DNA from 2 places in the Brevundimonas sp. UYEF29 genome. Region 2 is predicted to be linked to the other one. Evidence: predicted binding sites of a transcription regulator. Region 2 holds the regulator's gene; the other holds the start of a gene.
The links. The regulator LexA, encoded in region 2, represses DNA repair genes until DNA is damaged. The targets are predictions, from matches to a motif close to ATGTTCNCNANNTGTTCT.

Region 1: a site for LexA is predicted at 2,303-2,320, ahead of recA (recombinase RecA). Genes of this name have one in related genera too.

The regions. Positions count from the first base shown of each region.
Region 1 covers NZ_JBEPNH010000012.1:4,917-9,331, forward strand. Annotated here, with positions in the region: gene ABIB58_RS14695 (3-hydroxyacyl-CoA dehydrogenase NAD-binding domain-containing protein) at 1-710, shown strand, start outside; gene recA (recombinase RecA) at 1,119-2,201, opposite strand; gene ABIB58_RS14705 (MHYT domain-containing protein) at 2,371-4,011, opposite strand; gene ABIB58_RS14710 (M20/M25/M40 family metallo-hydrolase) at 4,091-4,415, opposite strand, start outside.
Region 2 covers NZ_JBEPNH010000001.1:369,523-373,937, forward strand. Annotated here, with positions in the region: gene ABIB58_RS01945 (anthranilate synthase component II) at 1-380, shown strand, start outside; gene trpD (anthranilate phosphoribosyltransferase) at 383-1,420, shown strand; gene trpC (indole-3-glycerol phosphate synthase TrpC) at 1,417-2,211, shown strand; gene lexA (transcriptional repressor LexA) at 2,330-3,028, shown strand; gene ABIB58_RS01965 (ComEC/Rec2 family competence protein) at 3,009-4,415, opposite strand, start outside.

The DNA.
Region 1 (4,415 bases), on a different contig from region 2:
TCAACGACAGCCGCGGCTTCTACACCTCGCGCTGCTTCTCCACCTTCCTGATGGAGGGCATGGCGATGCTGGAAGAGGGCTACGGCCCCGCCCTGATCGACAATGTCGGCCGCATGACCGGCATGCCGCGCGGCCCGCTGGAGATGCACGACGACGTCGCCCTGGACCTGTCCTACAAGATCGCCAAACAGACGGCGCTGGATCTGGGCGACAAATATGTGCCGTCGGAAGGCGCAGACATCGTCGCCAAGATGGTCGAGGGCGGGCGTTTCGGTCGCAAGAACGGCAAGGGCTTCTACGATTACGATCAGAAGCCCAAGACGATCTGGAAGGGTCTGGGCGAACTGGCCCCCACCACCAAGGGCATCGACCAGCCGGAAGAGCCGACCGCCTTCGCCCAGATCGACGAACTGAAGACGCGCCTGCTGTATCGTCAGGCTGTCGAAGTGGCCCGCTGCTGGGAAGAAGGCGTCATCGACGATCCGCGCGAAGCGGACCTGGGCGCCATCCTAGGCTGGGGCTTCGCGCCCTGGACCGGCGGTCCGATCAGCATGATCGACGGCATCGGCCTGGCCAAGTTCGTCGAGACCGCCGACCGTCTGGCCGCGACGTATGGCGACCGCTTCAAGGTCCCGCAGTTGCTGCGCGACATGGCCGCCAAGAACGAGACCTTCTACGGCAAGTTCGCCCCGGAGAAGGCCGCCGCCTGATCGGTTGCGGACATCCACAGACAACGGAACGGGCGGCCTTCGGGTCGCCCGTTTTCGTTTAGCGTTTGACTTTCGCCATCCTCCGGCGCGCGAAGCGCGACCGGGGGACCCAGCGGCGCCGAAAGCGATATTTCCATCGCAGAATCTCGGGGCATCAGTCCGCGACAGCTTCGCGCTCATGCGCGCCGCTGGGTTACGGGTCTCCGCTACGCTTCGCCCGGAATGACGAAAGAAAGATCGGCACCGCTCACGAAACAAAAAGACCCGCCCGACACGAGGTCGAGCGGGTCGCTCCGCCGCCCTTCGCGGGGTCGGTGGCGGGTCGCTAGGGGCGACGGAGTAGCGGTGAAAAGACCGGACCGAGACCAGGGCACACTCTGACAGTCCGCCCAGCCTCGGAGGCTGGCGTCAGCCTTCCAGGTCTTGGCCTTCGTCCGGCTCGGGCGTGCCCAGCAGTTCGTCGGCGATCTTGTTGGTCGAGGCGCGCACGTTCTTTTCGATCGAGGCGGCGATGTCGGGGTTCTGTTTCAGGAACTCGCGCACATTCTCGCGGCCCTGACCGATGCGGGTGGAGTCATAGCTGAACCAGCTGCCCGACTTCTCGATGATGCCGGCCTTGACGCCCAGGTCGATGACCTCGCCCAGCTTGGAGATGCCCTCGCCGTACATGATGTCGAAGATGACCTCGCGGAACGGCGGGGCGACCTTGTTCTTGACCACCTTGACCCGGGTGGTGTTGCCGACCACCTCGTCGCGGTTCTTGATCGCGCCGGTGCGGCGGATGTCCAGGCGCACCGAGGCGTAGAATTTCAGCGCATTGCCGCCCGTCGTCGTCTCGGGCGAGCCGTACATGACGCCGATCTTGTGACGGATCTGGTTGATGAACAGGACGATGCATTTCGACTTAGAGATCGAGGCGGTCAGCTTGCGCAGCGCCTGGCTCATCAGGCGCGCCTGAAGGCCCGGCAGGCTGTCGCCCATCTCGCCCTCGATCTCGGCGCGCGGCGTCAGGGCTGCGACGGAGTCGACGACCACGATGTCCACGGCGCCCGACCGGACCAGCGTGTCCACGATCTCCAGCGCCTGCTCGCCGGTATCAGGCTGGGACACCAGTAGATCGTCCAGATTGACGCCCAGCTTCTGGGCGTAAACCGGGTCCAACGCATGTTCGGCGTCGACGAAGGCGGCGACCCCGCCCTTCTTCTGCACTTCGGCGACGGTGTGCAGGGCCAAAGTCGTCTTGCCCGAGGATTCCGGGCCGAAGACCTCGATCACCCGCCCGACCGGCAGGCCGCCGATGCCCAAGGCCATGTCCAGGCCCAGCGAACCGGTCGAGACGCTCTCGATCTCATTCACCTGCCCGGCCTTGCCGAGCTTCATCACCGAGCCCTTGCCGAAGGCGCGATCGATCTGCGCGATCGCCGCCTCCAGGGCGCGTTGCTTGTCGCCGTCGTCCTTGCCCACCAACTTGAGTGCCGCCTGTGAAGCCATTGCCTTCGTCTCCCTTGCCATGATTCCTGTCATTAAGCTTGGGAGAGACCCGCCTGGACCCGCCCCCGTTTCGTGAGGCCGACTATGTGCATGGTTTGTTCCGGTTCACAAGATGTTCTCATTGATCAAAACGAGAACAGCCAAAACCTACGACCGTTTTTGACGCAGACTAGAGCGGAAGACGAAGGCTGAAACTGGCGCCCTCGGGGTCGTACGTCATGACCGCCGAGCCGCGCAGCGAACGGTTGATGGTCGAATCGATCAGCACCGAACCGAAACCCTTGCGCTGAGGCGGCGATACCGCCGGCCCGCCGCTTTCGACCCAATCCAGCAGCAGATGGCCGTTCGCCACGGACCAGTCGACCCGCACACAGCCCGAAGCGGTCGACAGGGCGCCGTATTTGGCGGCGTTCACCGCCAGCTCGTGAAAGACCATCCCCATGCCCAACGTCTGCTGCGCGTTCAGATCGACGGCCGGACCGGTCAGGCGAACCTGTTCCTCGGCATAGGGGGCCAGTTCCTGAGCCAGCATGGCGCGCAGATCGACACGCTCCCAGTTCGCGGCCGTCAGCAGGTTCTGCGTGTTGGACAGGGCCACCAGCCGCGCCTCGAACAGGGCGGTGAAGGTGGCGACATCCGGCGTGCGCCGCGCCGTCTGGTGGGCGATGGACTGCACCGTGGCCAGGGTGTTCTTCACCCGGTGATTCAGTTCGTTGATCAGCAATCGCTGCAAGCGTTCGCTGTCGGCCAGGGCGGCGAAGGCCTCACGGCGATCGGTGATGTCGGTGATGACGCCCGACATCTTGATCGGCCGGCCCGAACGACTGCGGATCAGGCGCCCCCTCAGATGGATCCAGCGGCCCGAGGCCGGCAGACGCCATTCCTGATCATATTCGCCCTCCCCCGCCAGGGCGCGCTTCAGCGCCTGACGATGCAGCGGCAGATCCTCGGGCGACAGACGATCGCCGATCTCGGTGGCTCCCAGACGGCTGTCCGCGTCGATGGACAGGATTTCGCGCGCGCGGCCTGACATCATCGTCGTCTTCATCGGCAGGGTCGCTTCCCAGAAGCCGACGCCGCCTGCGTCCACGGCCGCCAGGACATTGGCGCGCTGATCCACGATCGAGGCGCCCAGCGCGAGAAACAGCAACGTCACCGCCCCGGTCGTCACCGCGACCGCCAGTACGACCGGCGACGCTCCGCCCTCCACCGGCCCTGCGTCGGCGATCGGAGTCAGGATCAGGGCCGCCATCCCGACATGGTGCATGGAGACGATGGCCAGACCCAGGATCACGGCGGCGACCGCGCGCCAGGCCAGGCTCCGCTCCTGGCGGGCCGCAATCAGGGCGGCATAGGCCGCGGCGACCGCAACCAGAACCGACAGGGCGACCAGCACGGGCTGATAGCTCAGGACGGCGTTCATCCGCATCGCCGCCATCCCGACATAATGCATGGCGACGATGGACCCGCCCATCAGCAGGGCCGCCGGCGCCAGTCGCAAGGGGCTGGCCTGCGCCGTCCCCGCCGTAAGGAAGGCCAAGGATGTGCCGGCCGTCGCCAGCAGGAAGGAGACCAGCGTCAGGCCGGGATCATAGAAGACGGGGCCTTCGGTCTCGAACCCCAGCATGGCGATGAAATGCATCGACCAGATGCTGACGCCCAGCGCCAGGGCCGCGACGCCCAGCCAACGCAACCGCGTCGCGCCGATCTGGTCGCGGGTGCGGTTGAACAGATCCAGAGCCGTCCACGCGCCCAGGATCGCTATCGCCAGCGACAGGACGGTGAACGGATTGACGTGAAGATGGTGCAAACGCGCCGAGGCCCCGAAAAACAGCAGCGGTATGCTTAGCCCGGTTTCTTCGCTCGGACGACTTCGAAACGCATCCGGATCAAGCGACCAACCTGGCCCCCACGGCGACCGCGACGGCCAGCGCCAGGCTGGCGGCGGCGAAGATCGGCAAGGCCCGCCCCGAGTGCGGCGCCAGCGGGCGGACCAACATCGCGATCATCAGGGCGATCGGCCCCACTGCGCCAGGCATGTCCATGCCGACGCCCAGGAAGACGCCGTGCCCCTGAACCAGCAACCACCCGCCGACCAGGGCTGTGGCGACGACGGCGGGCGCAAAGGACGCCCACGAGCCGAAGCGGGCCCCGATCACCGCCGTCGACGCGGCGGCCAGGGCGGCGATCAGGCTGGGCCACAGCAGCAGGAAG
Region 2 (4,415 bases):
AATCGATGCCGATCCTGGGCGTGTGCCTGGGTCATCAGGCCATCGGCCAGGCCTTCGGCGGCGACGTCATTCGCGCCAAGACCCTGATGCACGGCAAGACCTCGCCGATCCTGCACGAGGGCCAGAGCGTCTTCGCCGGCCTGCCCTCGCCCTTCACCGCCACGCGCTATCACTCGCTGGCGGTCAGGCGCGAAACCCTGCCCGACGATCTGGAGGTCACCGCCTGGACCGCCGACGGCGAGATCATGGGTTTGCAGCATCGCACCCGCCCGATCCACGGCGTGCAGTTCCACCCGGAATCCATCGCCACCGAACACGGTCACGATATGCTGGCCAACTTCCTTGAGATCGCCGGCGTAAAGCGCCTCGCGGCCGCCTGACCGTGGGCGACGGGTTCAAGCCGATCCTCGCCCGACTGGTCGAGGGCCATCCCCTGACGTCCCAGCAGGCGCACGACTTCTTCGCCGCCTGCCTGCGCGGCGAGCCGACCCCGTCGCAAGTCGCCGCCGCCGTCACCGCCATGCGGATGCGCGGCGAGACCGTGGACGAGATCGCCGCCTTCGCGGGCGCGATGCGCGAGGCCGCCCTGACGCTGGATCACCCCTATGAGGTGATCGACACCTGCGGCACCGGGGGCGACGGTCAGCACACCTACAATATCTCGACCGCCGCAGCCCTGGTTCTGGCCGGCGCCGGTCTGAAGGTCGCCAAGCATGGCAATCGGGCGATGTCATCGAAATCAGGCTCTTCCGACGTCCTGTCGATCCTGGGGGTGAACCTGATGGTGTCGCAGGCGCAGCAGAAGAAGGCGCTGAACGAGGCGGGGATCTGTTTCCTGTTCGCGCCTGCCTATCACGGGGCGATGCGTCATGTCGGGCCGGTGCGGGCCGAGATCGGTTTTCGCACCGTCTTCAACCTGTTGGGACCGCTTTCGAACCCGGCGTCTGCAAGACGACAGGTCATGGGCGTCTATGATCCACGCCTGCTGGAGCCGCTGGCCGAAGTGCTGGGCCGGCTGGGCGCCACCCGGGCCTGGACCGTTCACGGCCAGGGCCTGGACGAACTGGCGACTTCCGGCCCCACGGACGTCGCCGAATGGAAGGACGGCGCGGTTCGCCGCTTCCAGGTCACGCCCGAGGATGCCGGCCTGCCGCGTGCCTCTATCGCAGACATTCGCGGCGGCGACGCCGAGGAGAACGCCGTCGCCCTGCGCGCGCTTCTGGCAGGCGCGACTGGCCCTTACCGCGACATCGTGCTGCTGAACGCCGCCGCCGCCCTCGTGGTGTCGGATCGCGCGGCCGATCTGGCCGAGGGCGCCGCGCTCGCCGCTGCCGCGATCGATGACGGTCGAGCCGCCGTGGCGCTGGATCGCCTGGCCCGCATCACCTCCACGCCGCTGGAAAGCGAAGAGCCCGCATGACCGACGTTCTGGACCGCATCGCCGCCTACAAGCGCGAGGACGTCGCCGCCCGCAAGGCAGCGACTTCACAGGACGCGATCGAAGCCTTGGCCCGCGCCGCATCGGCTCCACGCGGCTTTCGCGCTGCCTTGGAACGTGTGGGCGAGGAAACCGGTCGTCCCGCCCTGATCGCCGAGATCAAGAAGGCCAGCCCCTCCAAGGGCCTGATCCGGCCCGATTTCCATCCGCCGGCTCTGGCCCGCGCCTATGAGGCCGGCGGCGCGGCCTGTCTGTCGGTGCTGACCGATGGTCCCAGCTTCCAGGGCGACGACGCCTATCTGGCCCAGGCCCGCGAGGCCGTCGCCCTGCCCTGCCTGCGCAAGGATTTCCTGGTCGATCCCTGGCAGGTAGCCGAAAGCCGCGTCCTTGGCGCCGACTGCATCCTGATCATCCTCGCCATGATCGATGACAGCCTGGCCGCTGAACTGCTGTCGGAAGCCGAACGCTTTGGGATGGACGCGCTCATCGAGACCCACGACGAGGAAGAAATGGCGCGCGCCTGTGCGCTCGGCGGCGATCTGGTGGGAGTCAATAATCGCTCGCTGCGCACGTTCGAGGTCGATCTGGAAACCACGGAACGGCTGTCGATGCTCAGCCCCGTGCGCGCTCTGCTGGTCGCCGAGAGCGGCATCTTCACGCCCGACGACGTGGCGCGCGTCTCGGCTGCCCATGCCCAGGCGATCCTGGTTGGCGAAAGCCTGATGCGGCAGGCCGATGTCGAGGCCGCCACCCGTCAGCTGCTGGCGGTCTGAGCCGAAGCGCGGCGGCAAGCCTCGCCGTTAAGTTGACATTAGCAAGGAACACTTACAGAACATCGACAAATGTTCACGGCCCGTTCCGATTCGTCGGCGGGCGCATGAGGGCCTGGCGATGCTCACGCGCAAACAGCACGAACTGCTGATGTTCATCCATGAACGCATCCAGGAGACCGGCGTCTCCCCTTCGTTCGACGAGATGAAGGAGGCGCTCGATCTGGCTTCCAAGTCCGGCATTCACCGGCTCATTACGGCGCTGGAGGAACGCGGCTTCATCCGTCGTCTCGCTCACCGCGCCCGCGCGTTGGAAGTCACGAAACTGCCCGAGCAGGCGACGGCCGGCGCGCCGCGCGGTCGCGCCGGGTTCAAGCCCGACGTCATCGAGGGCGGCGGCGGTGTCAGACCTGCGGCTCCGATGGCGGCCAACGACACCCGCGAACTGCCGCTGATGGGCAAGATCGCCGCCGGCACGCCGATCGACGCGATCGAGCATGAAACCGCCCGCTATCCGGTTCCGGAATCGATGCTGGGTTCTGGCGAGCACTACCTGCTGGAGATCGAAGGCGACTCCATGATCGAAGCCGGTATCCTGAATGGCGACATGGTGGTGATCAAATCGACCGACAACGCTGCCTCCGGCGAGATCGTGGTGGCTCTGGTGGAGGGGGAGCAGGCGACGCTGAAGCGCCTACGCAAGAAGGGCGCGTCGATCGCGCTGGAACCCGCCAACCGTAACTACGAGACCAAGATCTACGGCTCCGATCAAGTCGCCGTCCAGGGCAAGCTGGTCGGCCTCATGCGCCGGTATCACTGACCTCCGGATCGGACTGACGCGTCCAGGGGCGGTCGCCGCGAACGTCGGCCGTCCACACCGCGCGCCATCGATTCGGGGCGTCCGAGCGGACGCGCCACAACTCCACCGCCCCACCCCGCGCAAAATCCACGCCGTCCAGGACAAGGCGATCCTGACACGCGCTGGGGATCGAAGTGACGACGGCGCGGACGCTGACGACAGGCGCTGCACGGCATAACGTTTCCATCTGGTCGGAGCTCGGCGACTTTCGCCCCCACCAGATCGCCACCGGCCCCGCTTCATCGGTGTCCGGTCGACAGGAGAATCGGTTGCAGACCCAGCCCGTCTCCGACCGGTCCGTCATCGTCAGCCCCCGTCTCCGTGACCAGAGATCGACTGCAAATTCGCGCACGCCAGGCCGCACGACGACCGCCGCCTGGTCACGATGAAAGGCGGCGTTCGTCCCGCCATCGCCAATCCAGAGGTCCGGCGTCGGTTCACGCGGCCAGATCAGGACCGCAGCTGCGAACGGCAATCCCAACCAGCGCAGGCGGCCCTGCCACAGACAGACGAACAGCACGCCCAGAAAGGCGATCGGCAGGACATAGTTCGGCGCGCTGGCGACGGTTCTGACCGCGCCGGGCAATCCCGCCGTCCACGTGCCGATCGCCAGCATCAGGTCGACGCCCCAGCCCGCGACCGCCAGAAACGGTCCGCCGAGCCCCAAAGGCTCAAGCGCTGCGCCCAGAGCCAGCGCCGGCATCAGGATGAAGTCCGCCACGGGCGACGTGCCGAGATTGGCGAGCAGTCCGTACATGGCGGTGCGGTTGAAATGCTGCATGGCGAACGGTCCCGTCGCCAATCCTGCGACGACGCTGGCTGCCACAGCCGCCGTCAACCAACCGCCCAGCCGTTGGACTGCCAGGATCGGCCAAGGCGCGGATATTTCGCGCGGGCGCTTCGGCCAGGCCTCGACCAAAGCGACCAAGGCCGCCGTCGCCGCAAACGACATCTGGAAACCGGGCGTGACGATCGCCTCAGGCTGGATCGCCAGAACGATGAAGGCCGCGACCGCCAGGCCGTGCATCGTCACCGCCTGCCGATCGAGCAGGATGGCGAGAAAGGCGATGGAGGCGGTGATGGCGGCCCGCTCGGCCGGAGGCGGCGCGCCCGACACCACCAGATAGACCCCGACCGCCGTCAGGCCCGCCAATGCCGCGACCTTCTTGCCGTGAACCCGCAGGGCCAACCAAGGCCAAGCTGCGACGCCCAGCCGCACGGCGAAGAAGACGAAACCGCCGACGATGGCCATATGCAGCCCTGATACCGACAGGATGTGCGCCAGGCCGGAATCGCGCATCACATCCATGTCCTCCTGACTGATCCAGGTTTCATGGCTGGTGGTCAT